Regions from separate parts of the Mesorhizobium sp. INR15 genome, predicted to be linked through region 1. Evidence: riboswitches for the same ligand, from Rfam matches in the RefSeq annotation. Region 1 holds a riboswitch; each other region holds the start of a gene.

Region 1 (4,390 bases):
CCCCCGGCCTGCGGCCGGACCCTCCCCTCGAGGGGGAGGGGGACGACGCCACGACCGGGTTCGTAGTAGCCTGCTTTCGGCACCGCGACGGGCTCGGTAATTGCCACATCCGACCCGGCAAGCCCTGCCAGCCGATGCACCAGCGCCGTCATGTTCGCCGGGCCGCCTTCGCGGAAATAGTCGAGCAGGCCGTCGAGTTCCGCGCGCGGCAGCGTCGAGGCTTCGATCAGCCTGAAATCCTCGTCGCGGCATTCACCGGGCAGCAGCGCCAGCTTTATGCCGCGTTCCCTGGCGGTCGAGGCAAGCTGGTCGCAGCCGTAGCGCCACCAATCGTAGCCGCCGAGGATGCGGACTAGGATGACCTTGGCGTGACGGGCGACGCTGTCGATCCAGAGGTCGACGGACATGGGATGGCGCAGGTCGCGCAGCGCCGCCAGCCGCATGGTGGGCAATCGGCTGGCGTCGGCCTTCCACGCTGCCGCCAGTCCGGCGAGATCACTGTCGGTAAAGGACAGCGCCACCACATCCGCCGGCGTCTGCCGCAGATCGACCGGCTCGGCGAGATCGTCGAGCGAGGCGGAGGTGGTGGTGAGGATATGCATCGGGGTCCGTGGTTTGCGTCAGCCGGCGAGTATACGCTCGATGGCCGGCCGGTTCAGCCCCTTCAGGCCAATGACGACAAGGCGCGAGCGGCGGTCGTCCTGGGCCGTCCAGGCGCGGTCGTAGTAATGATTGACGCGCGGTCCGACCGCCTGCAGCAGAAGCCGCATCGGCTTGCCGCCGACTTCGACGAAGCCCTTCACCCGCAGTACGTTTTCCTGTTCGGCGGCGGTGGCGACGCGCTTTGCCAGATCGTCCGGATTGGCGATCGAGGGAATGTCGACGATGAACGTATCGAAGTCGTCGTGCTCGTGGTCGAATGCACCGTCATGATGCGACTTGCGGTTCTCGATGTCGTCCTCGACCGCGAGACCGAGCCCCAGCAGCACGGAAGGATCGACCTTGCCATGCGAGGTCGGCACGATCTTCACGGCACGGGCGGAATGCTCGTTGATGATGGCATTGGCGCGCGCCGAACCGGCCGCGTCCATCAGGTCGCTCTTCGAAAGGATGATCAGGTCGGCGCAGGCGATCTGGTCCTCGAACACTTCCTCGACCGGGTCGTCATGGTCGAGCGTCTCGTCCTGCGCGCGCTGCGCCTGCAAGGCATCCATGTCGTTGGCGACGCGGCCCTCGGCAAGTGCCGGCCCATCGACCACGGCGATCACGCCGTCGACCGTAACGCGGCTCTTCACCGTCGGCCATTGGAAAGCCTGGACCAGCGGCTTGGGCAGTGCCAGGCCGGACGTCTCGATCAGGATATGGTCGACTTTCGGCGTCAGCGCCAGGATCTGGTCGAGCGCCGGCACGAAATCATCGGCGACGGTGCAGCAGATGCAGCCATTGGCCAGTTCGACGATATTTTCCTCAGGGCAGGTGTCGATGCCGCAACCCTTGAGGATTTCGCCATCGATGCCGATGTCGCCGAACTCGTTCACAATGATCGCAATACGCTTGCCGCCAGCGTTTTCCAGGAGATGGCGCACAAGCGTCGTCTTGCCGGCGCCGAGGAAGCCGGTGACAACGGTACAGGGAACACGGGAAACGGAGGCGGTCATGATCAGTCCTTCAGCATGTCGAGGGGAGGGATGCGGGCGACAAGGCCGCGCTTGAGAGAATCAGGCCGGCCGCGCCATGGGATGAGGCCGTCGGAAGAGGTGGCAAAGAGTTTTGCGCCGCTGACGAGATCGGCGCCGCTTGTCTCGGTCAGGTCACCGAAGACATAGCTCCAGCAGCCGTCGCGCAGGATGGCGGCGCTGAGGCGGCGCTTGCAATTGCCGAGGCATTCGACGCTGCGGACGCTGATGCTTTCAGATGCTGCCGCGCGGCGCGTGTCGTCGGCCAGCAATTCGCCGGCGCGGGGATGGGCGTCGGAGCCGGTCTCGTTGCGGCAGGAAGCGCAGACGATGATCGTGACGCCGGCCAAGGCATCATCCTGGCCAGGCAAAATATCCGTTGTTTCAGCCGGAAAACCGCTGTCGCGTTCCAAATCATGCTCCTTGCCCGGAAAACCCGCCGGGCGATCGGATACTTCATGTCGCAGACGGCAGGTCTCCTGGCTCGCGGGTCATCGCCTTCGTGCCGCCTTCCCGGGACCGTCCCAGTGGTTTTCGGCCTTGGCTCTTCGCTTACAGTTGCGGGGACAGCCACGGATTTGAGATTTTTGATCTCGCACCGCATTCCCTCTTAGCCCTTGCCGTTGCGGGCAGGGGACCGTCTGGACTGGATTTAGGCTTTTGCGGGGAGTTGTGTCAACGCACGGCTACGACATGGCGATGTCGGCCAGCGCCGGGCCCAAATCGCCGGCAGGCGTCACTTCCATGCGCTCAAGGCCAAGCCATCCCTGCATCTGCTTCAACTCCTCGAAGAGCTCGGCGGCAGTCTCGGCGGGCGCGCAGGGCTCGGCGTAGGCGGCATGGACGCGCAGAACGCTGTTTGGCCGGTCGGCCTTGAGATCGACGCGGGCGACAATCCGGTCGCCAAGCAGGAACGGCAGAACATAATAGCCGTACTGGCGTTTTTCGGCGGGTGTGTAGATTTCGATGCGATAGCGGAAGTCGAACAGCTTTTCCGCGCGTGTCCGCTCGAACACCACCGGATCGAACGGCGCCAGCAAGGCGCGCGCCTCGATTTTTCGAGGCAGGCGGGCGTCCTTGTGAAGGTAAGCCGGCTTATCCCAGCCCTCGACGCGCACCGGCAGCAGTTCGCCGGTCTCGACCAGTTCCTCGATACGGCCCTTCATATCGGCCGGCGACAGGCGGAAATAATCGCGCAGGTCGCTGGCTGTCGCCACGCCGTGGGCGCGGGCCGATATATTGAGCAGCTCGCGGTGCGCGTCCTTGGCGGAGGGCACCGGCAGGTCGATGATCGCTTGTGGCAGCACGCGCTCGGGCAGATCGTAGAAGCGTTCGAAGCCGCGACGCGATGCCGTGGTGATCCGGCCCGCCCAGAACAGCCATTCGAAGGCGTGCTTGGCGTGGCTCCAGCCCCACCAGCCGCCGGAGCCTTTCTGGCCTTCGAGCGCTGAAGCTGCGATCGGGCCGCGGTCGACGACGGCGCGATAGATCTCTTCGACATAGGCCGCGTGTTCACGTCCCCATTTGGCGAGGCCCAGATACATTTCTTCGCCACGCTCGGCCCGCTCCATGCGCCAGCGCATCAGCGGATAGGTTTCGACCGGCAGGAAGGACGCCTCATGAGCCCAGTACTCGAAGACCGTGCGCTTGCGTGTGACGGCAGCATTGTCGAGCAGGGTGAGCGGGTAGGGGCCAAGGCGTGAATAGAGCGGCATATAATGAGCGCGTACCACGGCGCTGACGGAATCGATCTGCAGCAGCCCTGTGCGGGAGAGCACGCGGGCAAAGTGGCGGCGATCAGGAGTGGCGCTCGGCCGGGGATCGAGAAAGCCCTGAGCGGCAAGCGCGATGCGCCGGGCCATCGGCAGTGAGATCTTTTCCTTCATGCAAGCATCACTCTGGGGCAGTTGACCGGGGTCTGGGTGGCTGATTCCAGGCCATGCTAGCAGGGTTTTGGCGGCAACCATGTCAGGAGAGAAAAGTGGAGTAAAAAGTGAAAGAAATCAAACAGGAGCGGATCAGACCAGTTTCCCCCGGAATGCCGTCCAGCACCGCATTTTGAACAAGGTTTGACTTGCTTCGCCGAAAGCGCTGCGCTAACCCTCGCCGCGTTGCAGCATAGGCCCCCTAAAACGGTTCAGCGGTTAAACTGTCACGCTTCCGCATTAGGGTCCGGTGCTGTAATCAAAGTGGATTGGCGCCAACGGAAAGCCGCAGCATGAACGCACTTCTAAGTTCGTACCTGCCCATCGTCCTGTTCATCGGCGTGGCGCTGGTAGTCGGCCTGGCGCTGCTGGCCGCACCCTTCCTGGTGGCCTACCGCAATCCCGATCCTGAAAAGCTTTCCGCTTACGAGTGCGGTTTCAACTCGTTCGACGACGCCCGCATGAAATTCGACATCCGCTTCTACCTGGTATCGATCCTGTTCATCATCTTCGATCTGGAAGTAGCCTTCCTGTTTCCGTGGGCAGTGTCGTTCTCGAAAATCGGCATGCTCGGCTTCTGGTCGATGATGGTGTTTTTGGCGGTGCTGACCATCGGCTTTGCCTATGAATGGAAAAAAGGAGCGCTGGAATGGGATTGAACGACAGTTCCGGCACACTCGTCGCGCCGAAGCCCAAGGGTATCATTGACCCCAACACCGGCAGGCCGGTGGGGTCCGACGATCCGTTCTTCCTCGAAATCAACAATGAGCTGGCTGACAAGGGCTTTCT
Region 2 (4,390 bases), 890 kb from region 1:
TGCCTGGCGTCGAGGTTGGCGCCGGTTGGATTGTGGCAGCAGCCATGCAGCAGAACGACGTCGCCGGCCTTCGCCGTGCGCAACGCAGCGAGCATGTCGTCGAAACGAACGGCACCCGACACAGCGTCGAAATAGGGATACTCACGAATCTGCAGGCCGGCGGCGCGCATGACCGGCATGTGGTTCGGCCATGTCGGGTCCGACAGCCAGATCGTTGCATCGGCGCGTGTCCGCTTCAACAGCTCGGCGACAAGCCGCAGCGCGCCGGAGCCGCCTGGTGCCTGCGCCGCGCGGATGCGCGTCATGTCGGCTTGCGGACCAAAGGCGAGCTTTGCCATCACCGTGTTGAAGCTGGTATCGCCAGCAAGGCCGAGATAGGTTTTGGTATCCTGGCCCTGGAGCAGGCGCTTCTCGGCCTCGCGCACGGCGCGCATCACCGGCGTTTTCCCGTCGCGATCCTTGTAGACGCCAACACCGAGATCGACCTTGTTGGTTCGAGGATCGGCGCGGTAGAGGCCTATCAGGGCGAGAATCTTGTCGGCGGGGGCAGGCTGAAGGTCTTCGAACATGGGAATGGTTCCATTGGCGCGGCGGAGTGATACGCAAATCGGGTGCGCTTCACCAGTGGTTTCAGTTGCGCCAATGCAAAATGCGAGATGATGCCGGTTGGCAAGGTTCAAGGGATGACTGCTTCATGCTCGTACGCCTGACGATGATCTGCGGCGGCGCCACGACGGCAACGCGGCAAGGATCATTTCCGCTCGACGAACCGCTCGAGTCGCGATCGCTCGTCCTGGCAAAAGCGATGCACGGGGCACTGCGCCGTGCCGATCGCATCTGGACTGGACCAGCGCTTCGCGCCCGCCAGACTGCCAAGGCGCTGTCACTGGATGCATCGATAGAGCCGCTTCTGGCGGACCAGGATCACGGGCAATGGGCTGGCAAGCGCTTTGAGGATCTGCAGGCCGAGCAGCCCGACGGCATTGCCTCTTGGTTCAATGATCCTGACGCGGCTCCGCATGGTGGCGAATCATTGGCGGATGTTGCGCACAGGGTCTCGGGCTTGATGGACGGCTTGATCGCCACGTCAGGCCACACGATCGCGGTGACCCATGCCAGTGTCATCCGCGCTGCCATCCTGCATGTTCTCGGTGCGCCGCTCGCCGCCTCTGGGAAGATCGACGTCGAGCCGCTCAGCATCACCGATTTTCGCAGCGACGGCCGTAGATGGATGCTCCGCGCCTGCGGTGTCACGGCGCCCAAACAGCGCAAGCTCTCCGAACGAGCGAATGGCGAGCCCAATTCCTGACGCCGACCGGCCTTGCCGTTCGTCCACGCAGTTGGCGGAACCTGTCGTCTTTTTTGCTCCGGCCTTGTCGTTTCCGTATGGACTGGAATCAGCGAACGGTGCTTAGATCGCTGCGCTTAAGGTGCTCATCCGTTCCACGGATGGGATAATTGGGAAGCCGGTTTGATGCCGGCGCTGCCCCCGCAACGGTAGCGGAGCTTTCGTTTCGACCAGGACCACTGGGCCCAAAAGCCTGGGAAGGTGTCGAGACAGTCCTGAAATGGACAGCTCCGAAGCCCGGAAACCAGCCTCAAGCCAAGTGAACTCGACTGATCGCGGTGGGCGGTCAAGAGGCAGAGTGCTCCGGTGCTGGGTCCCGTGACCATGCGCGCCTGGAGTTCTCAATCCTCCATCTCCACCGGATCGGTCCTCGAAAGCGAGGGCAGGCTATGCGCAAGGATGATGTTGTCGGGGACCGCGATCCGCTAGGGAGAAAAGCCTCGCGGGCGAGTGCTGACGGGGCCGCGTGCGGCTCGGCACGCAAGATCGACACGGCTACAATGCGGGCTGTGTCACCGCTGCCGCCACCCGAGGAAGTCTTCATCGACTGGCTGATGTCGTTGCCGCATGGCGCGAGCATTGAACGGGCCGCCCGTCGCCAGATCGCGCTCATCGACCAGCGCGTGTCACTTCACCCGGATGTCCAATGCCTTCGAACGCTGCTGGTCGCCGTCGCCGGCGCGACGCACTGGCAAAGGCCCGTTTCCAATCTGTAGAGGAAAGACCCAAGTCCTGTTCTTTCCCTGCGAGCACGGTCCACGGCTTGGCGCTTGCACGCGGCAGCGAGGACGGTTTGCGGAGGCCATGGCTGGGATTCCAGCTTCGCGCTCGGTTCCGGCGAAAAAAATCGGCGCGGCGGGGATTAAAATCCCCACATGCTCCGTACACAGGACATGAAACGCTCGATGCCACGCTTCGATATCGTCGGACAGCTGGGTTCGCTCAGGCGCTACGCGCGTTCGCTGACGCGCGATGGCGTCGAGGCCGAGGATCTCGTGCATGACGCGCTGGTGCGCGCCTATGAGCGGCGCGGCACCTTCCGCTCGGGTGGAAATCTGCGCGCATGGCTGTTGGCGATCGTCCACAACACCTTCATCGACCGCATGCGTTCCCGCCGCTCGGAGGCGGCGCGCGTCGAACAGGCCGGATATCTGACCGAGGCCAGCACGCCGGCGCCGCAGGAACATTCGTTGCGGCTGGCGCAGGTGCGCGAAGCCTTCTTCAACCTGCCGGAGGAACAGCGCTCCGCCCTGCATCTCGTCGCCATAGAGGGGCTGTCCTACCAGCAGGCGGCGGACGCCAGCAGCGTGCCGCTGGGAACGCTGATGTCGCGCATCGGCCGCGCACGCGCCGCACTTCGCGAGATGGAAGCGGCTCCGGCGAAAGCGAAGAACCATCTCAGGATCGTTGGAGACCCGTCATGACCGCTTCCATGCTTGATCCTGTCACGGAAGCCGATCTCGACGCCTATGTCGACGACCAGATGGATGTCGTGCGCCGTATCGAGGTCGAGGCATATCTGTCCGGCCGTCCGGAGGCCGCAGCGCGCGTGATGTCGGACCTGCGGACCCGCGATGAACTTCGCGTGGCGCTTGCCGGCTCCAGGGGCATGGCGCGGCCGGCGACCGCAGATGCCGCGCGGCGGCTGGAGAGGGGGCTTGGCCGGGGTCGTATCCTAGGCGTTCTGCAGCGCGCCGCCGCTGTCGCCGCCTTCGTTGCTGCTGGTTGGCTGGCCAACGGCATCATCGGCCCGATGTCAGTGACCAAGGTCATCGCTTCGCCGCAGCCGCCTGCCTATGTCGACGACGCGGTGCGTGCGCACCGCACGACACTGGTTCGCGAAAGCATGGCTTCGCAGCCAGAGGCGCCGAACTACAATGCCGGCGAAATTCGCGCCGCCACCGCCATCGTGATGCCGTCTCTGCCGAAGGACTGGAAGGTCCGCGACGTGCAGGTCTATCCGTCGCGCTTTGGTCCGAGCGTCGAGATGGCTGTCGAAACGAAGGAGATGGGGCTGGTGTCGCTGTTCGCGATCCGGCCAGGAACCTTCGACGTGGTCAAGCCGACCGTCGCGCCCTCGGGCGATATTTCCTCGGCGTATTTCCAGATTGGCGAGGTGGCCTATGCGGTGGTCGCGAAGAGCGAGGTCCATGATCTCGATCGCGCCGCCGAGGCACTTGCCAGAACGCTTTACTGATCGACCCGCAAAGGAGAATGCAAATGAACACCCCTAACATGGGATACCGCGCCGGCGCGGGCGCCCAAACCGGCGCCATTTACGACGAGGGCCTGCGCCAGCATATGCTGCGCGTATATAACTACATGGGCGTCGGCCTCGTCGTCACCGGCCTTATCGCCTTCATGGTATCGTCGACACCGGCGCTTTACGTGCCGATCTTTTCCAGCCCGCTGAAATGGGTGGTGATGCTGGCGCCGCTCGCCTTCGTCCTGCTGTTCTCGTTCAAGATGCAGACCATGTCGGCGGCGAGCGCGCAGGCGATGTTCTGGGCCTTCTGCGCCGTCATGGGCCTGTCGCTGGCCTCGGTGTTCCTGGTCTTCACCGGAACCAGCATCGCCCGCACCTTCTTCATCGCCGCCACAATGTTCGGCGCCACCAGCCTCTATGGCTACACGACCAAGCGGGATCTGACCCAGTTCTCGTCGTTCATGATCATGGGCCTGATCGGCGTGGTGATAGCCAGCATCGTCAACATCTTCCTCGGCTCGACGGCACTGCAGTTCGCGATCTCAGTGATCGGCATTGCCGTGTTCATCGGCCTGACCGCTTGGGACACGCAGACGATCAAGGAGCAGTATGCTGAAAACTTCGACGCGGAGTCGCGGCAGAAGCTCGCCGTGTTCGGCGCCTTCTCGCTCTATCTGAACTTCGTCAACATCTTCCAACTGCTGCTGAACTTTACCGGCGAGCGCGAATAGCAATTCGCCAACGAAAAGCAGAGGATTGCCATGGCCGAAGGACAGCCTTCGGCCATGGCTTTTTGCTTCAAGGATGCGGCAGCAGCTTACGGTCTTGGAGAAAGG
Region 3 (4,390 bases), 1.6 Mb from region 1:
GACGCAGGCGGCCAGGATGCCGCCGGTGAAGGCGGCGACCGGCAGCGTCCAGATGCCAAAACTGTCGCCAAAGATGGTGATGACGGAGACAGCACCCGCGGCGGCCCCCGACGAAAGGCCGAACAGGAAGGGGTCGGCAAGGTCATTGCGCGTCACTGTCTGCAACAGCGCGCCAACGACGCCCAGGCCACCACCGACGCAGATGGCGAGGATGGTGCGCGGCAGCCTGAGATCGACGACGATCTTGCCGACCGGGCCGGACACCTCATGCCCGCCCAATCCGATGCCATGGCCAAGTCCAGCCACAACATCGGTCAGCGGTATCAGCGTCGAGCCATAGGCAATCGACAGCAAGGCGAGAGCGGCGATCGCCACCGCTCCCGCCAGCATGGCCGGTGCGAATGCTTTGTGGCGCGAGCCTGAAAGCGCATCGCGTTTGTCAGGATTCATGCGATGCGCTTTCAAGGTCTTGTTTCATGCTTGTCGTCGCCCCAAAACCGCTGCGCACTTTTGGGCGACCTGCATCAGAAAGCTTCCGGGTGCATGGCCTTGGCGATCTTGTCGATCGCTTCGATGTTGGCCGGCCCAGGCGTCAGTTCGGCATAACGCAACGCGACGAAGCGCTCGTTCTTGACCGCGTCGGTTTCTTTCATGGCAGGATGGGCCTTGAGGAAATCGAGCAGTTTCTTGTAGCCGCCGCCATCCTGGTAATCGAGCAGGATCAGGAATTGCGGATTGCGCGACGCCACCGTTTCCCAGTCCGTGTTGCCCCAGCTGGTGTCCATGTCGGCCATGATGTTGTCACCACCGGCAGCGGTAATCATGGCGCTTGGAATGGCGAACTTGCCGGCTGTGAACGGCTTGTCCTCACCGGAATCATAGAGGAATACCCGCGTTCCCTTGCGGTCGCCAACCTTGGCGGTGATCTCGGCGAGCTGGGTCTTCCAGCCGGAAACCAGCTTTTCGGCCTCGGCGTCCTTGCCAAAGATCTTGCCCAGCTTTTCGATGTCGCCATAGAGCAGGTCCATCGAGGCGGCGGGACGGTTCTTGTCGAGATGGACGCAGCTTTCCGTCAGCACCAGCGTCCTGATACCATGCGGGGCGAGCGTGTCGGGCGTCACCTCGCCGCCCGGCTTCATGCCGTAGTACCAGCCGGCGAAGAAGAAATCGGGCTCGACCGCGACGAGGTTTTCAAGCGTCGGATATTTCGGCGCCAGTTCCGGGATCGCTCCCTGTTCAGCCTTGAATTCCGGGCCGACCTTGTACCATCCGGTGATGCCGGTCAGACCGACGATCGACGGTTGCAGCCCAAGCGCAAAGGCCATCTCGGCCATGTTCAGGTCATGGATGACGGCGCGCTTGGGTGCGGCGTCGAAGGTCAGCGGCTTGCCGCAGCTGTCGACCGTGACCGGGAAAGCGAAGGCGGTCGAGGCCAGCAGCGAGAAGGCAAGAGACAAGGCAAGGCGTTTCACGGATGTTGCTCCTTTGTTGAATTGGGTTGGATGGCTACCGGATCGATCAGGGCGGGGAGGAAGCCCGATTGGGAACCTCGAACACCGTCAGTTCGCGGTCCTCGGTCGGATGCCGCAAGCGCAGCACATCGACGCCGAAAATGTCGCGGATCAACTGCTGGGTCAGCGCCTCGCGCGGCCCGGCGAGTGCCTGCAGGCGGGTCTTGTTCATCACCGCCACCCTTGTGGCAAACGGTGCGACCAGGGCCAGATCGTGCAGCACAGCGATCACTGTCATGTCGAACCCGGCCACCAGTTCGAGCAATTCGCTGCGGGCGCGCGGATCAAGATGATTGGTCGGCTCGTCAAGGAACAGTATCTTCGGCTGCTGGGCGATGGCGCGCGCCAATTGGGCACGCTGGCGTTCACCTCCCGACAGCGAGCCGATGGTGCGGCCAAGCAATGGCAGCAGGCCGGTCCTGCGCAACGCATCAACGACGATATCGTGCTCTTCGCCGCGCCGGCCAAGTCCTGCATGCGGGACCCGGCCAAGCTCGACATAGTCGATGACCGCAAGCCGAGGATCGGGCTGATCGGTCTGACCGACGACAGCTATGTGCAAGGCGCGTTCGGCGGCAGCAATTCTGTCCAGCCTTCGGCCGGAAAGCCTCACCTCACCTGAGCTAGGCTGGAGCAGACCGGCCAGCATGCGCAGAAGCGTTGTCTTGCCGGCGCCGTTCGGGCCAATGATGGCAAGCCGATCGCCGGCAGCTACCGAAAAGCTCACCGCTTGCACCAGATGCTGGCCGTTCGCCGTTGCGGTCAGGTCCTTCGCGTCGAGAAGCGGCGTGGTCATGGGATCCTCCTGATCGGAGATGCCGGAATCCGCGCCAGGGTCTTGCCCGCCAGACCCGCAGGGCGCTGCCCGGAATTGCTCCAGCCGTCGGCCAGCGAATGATAGAGTTTCGCGAACTCCACCAGGCCGTCAACATCCGTCCCTACGTCGATGGAACCGAAGAGATAGGCGGCCTTGCCCTCAGCCTGGAAGGCAACCGTGAGCGGCCTGTCACAGCCCGCCATACAGGCGACCTCCTCCACCGCAAAGCCGCGCGCCATGTCAAGGTCGTCATGTGCCGAGAACCTGGAACGCAGATCGGCGCACAGCCCTTCGCCCGTTCTGACCCCAGTCGCGGGGTCGCGGCAAAGCGCGCACACAATGATGCGGTGGATGGGTATGAGGCCTTCCAACTTTCCGTCACTTTCAAAACTGGCGACGGGAAAGAGGCTAGAGGACCGGCCGACAAGACCTGGACCCCGCGTCTCCTCCCGGCACACCCCGTCCGGTCAACTCATGCTGATGGCAGGTCTCCTGGCTCGCGGGTCTTAGCGCCATCCTGCCTTCCCAGCCTTGCCGGCCAGTGGCATTTCGGATTTTGCTCGCCGCTTACAGTTGCGGGGGCAGCCACGGCATCAACCCAATCGGATCTCACCGTGTTCCCTTTTCACCCCGCGCCTTTCAGCTTGGGGACCATCACGAGTCGCACCCTAAGCGCCGGCTGGCGGCGTGGCAAGATCGATGTTTTGTTCTGTTATAACAATACAAAAATACAGTCAAACGTTTTAGATCTGGCGCGACCTGTCGTGAAGGACAGTTCCCAGAAAGGCGACAGGGTGATGGCATCGCGGGGGCAGCGACGCGGCGCGCCCTTTCGGCTAAGGACGTCTATCTTCGCCATTTGGCACGACGCCATGCGTTGGCATTTTGCGCCATGCGCAATTGTGATCAAACCGGCGAGGCAGCCAGGTGCCACAACGGCTGCGCCAAATGCGAGGAGGCTTGAATGAACCCAACCGAGAAAGCGCTGTGGTTCGTCGAAAGCCACCTGCCGGAAGCTGTTACTCTTGACGATGTAGCGCAAAGCAGCGGCGTGTCGCGCTTTCACGTGACGCGGGCCTTCGGCGCTGCCACCGGCCGCTCGGTGATGGGCTACATGCGCTCGCGCCGGCTGACCGAGGCCGCACGCACGCTCGCCGCCGGGGCTCCCGACATTCTCTCGGTGGCGCTCGACGCCGGCTACAACTCGCATGAGGCGTTCACCCGTGCCTTCCGTGACCAGTTCGGCACCACGCCGGAACTGGTTCGCGCGCAAGGCACCCTCAAGAACCTTGATCTCGTGGAGCCGATCCTGATGGACCAGTCCTTTCTCTCCAACCTCGAACCGCCGCGCTTCGAGACCAGCCGGCCGTTTCTCATCGCCGGTTTGGGCGAGCGCTACAGCTGCGAAACCAGTGCCGCCATCCCGATGCAATGGCAGCGCTTTGGCCCCTATATCGGCAACATCCCCGGCGAGACGGGCGACGTTGCTTATGGCGTCTGCGTCAACGGCGACGATGCCGGCAATTTCGATTACATCGCCGGCGTGGAAGTCTTGGACTTTTCCGATCTCCCCAAGGAGTTTTTCCGCGTGCGCGTGCCGGCGCAGAGATACGCGGTCTTCGCCCACCGCGAGCACGTCTCGACCATCCGCCGCACCGTCAACACGATCTGGAACAAATGGCTGCCGGCCTCCGGCCACGAAATAGCAGACGCGCCCGAGTTCGAGCGTTACGGCCCGGAATTCGACCCCCACAGCGGCAATGGCGGGCTGGAAATCTGGATACCAGTCAAAGGCTAGCTATGCCATTGGCAAGGCTGGCCAGCGATCGATGATACCGCCGCCGGAAAACACCGCGATCGATCCGAACTGCTGCAGCACGGCCTCGCTCTGCGTCGGGCGCAGAAACGCATAGTCGCCGGGCCTTGCGGTTGCATCGCTGGGCAGGCCCATGAATTGCTGGTTGGACGACAAGCCGATCAGGCTGTTCGTCTTCATGCCGGCAGGGAATACGGGCTCGGCCATCCATCTGCCGCCGTAGAGATAGCAGCCTTTGCGCGGAAA

Evidence for each region. A riboswitch is a leader RNA that binds a small molecule or an ion and turns the genes downstream of it on or off. The one in region 1 is predicted to bind cobalamin.
Region 2: another riboswitch for cobalamin. It lies ahead of GA829_RS22395 (hypothetical protein); the one in region 1 lies ahead of GA829_RS18155 (DUF1636 family protein).
Region 3: another riboswitch for cobalamin. It lies ahead of GA829_RS25780 (DUF1636 family protein); the one in region 1 lies ahead of GA829_RS18155 (DUF1636 family protein).

Annotation. Positions count from the first base shown of each region.
Region 1 is NZ_CP045496.1:3,720,216-3,724,605, forward strand. Features, by position in the region: gene cobN (cobaltochelatase subunit CobN) at 1-602, opposite strand, end outside; gene cobW (cobalamin biosynthesis protein CobW) at 621-1,658, opposite strand; gene GA829_RS18155 (DUF1636 family protein) at 1,661-2,089, opposite strand; cobalamin riboswitch at 2,129-2,333, opposite strand; gene GA829_RS18160 (winged helix-turn-helix domain-containing protein) at 2,363-3,562, opposite strand; gene GA829_RS18165 (NADH-quinone oxidoreductase subunit A) at 3,895-4,260, shown strand; gene GA829_RS18170 (NuoB/complex I 20 kDa subunit family protein) at 4,251-4,390, shown strand, end outside.
Region 2 is NZ_CP045496.1:4,605,422-4,609,811, reverse strand. Features, by position in the region: gene GA829_RS22405 (amino acid aminotransferase) at 1-569, opposite strand, end outside; gene GA829_RS22400 (histidine phosphatase family protein) at 695-1,309, shown strand; cobalamin riboswitch at 1,412-1,615, shown strand; gene GA829_RS22395 (hypothetical protein) at 1,738-2,064, shown strand; gene GA829_RS22390 (sigma-70 family RNA polymerase sigma factor) at 2,242-2,772, shown strand; gene GA829_RS22385 (anti-sigma factor family protein) at 2,769-3,545, shown strand; gene GA829_RS22380 (Bax inhibitor-1/YccA family protein) at 3,569-4,285, shown strand; partial or broken gene GA829_RS22375 (TetR/AcrR family transcriptional regulator) at 4,372-4,390, opposite strand, start outside.
Region 3 is NZ_CP045496.1:5,281,589-5,285,978, forward strand. Features, by position in the region: gene GA829_RS25765 (FecCD family ABC transporter permease) at 1-450, opposite strand, end outside; gene GA829_RS25770 (ABC transporter substrate-binding protein) at 525-1,472, opposite strand; gene GA829_RS25775 (ABC transporter ATP-binding protein) at 1,519-2,307, opposite strand; gene GA829_RS25780 (DUF1636 family protein) at 2,304-2,786, opposite strand; cobalamin riboswitch at 2,794-2,999, opposite strand; gene GA829_RS25785 (AraC family transcriptional regulator) at 3,293-4,126, shown strand; gene GA829_RS25790 (alanine racemase) at 4,127-4,390, opposite strand, start outside.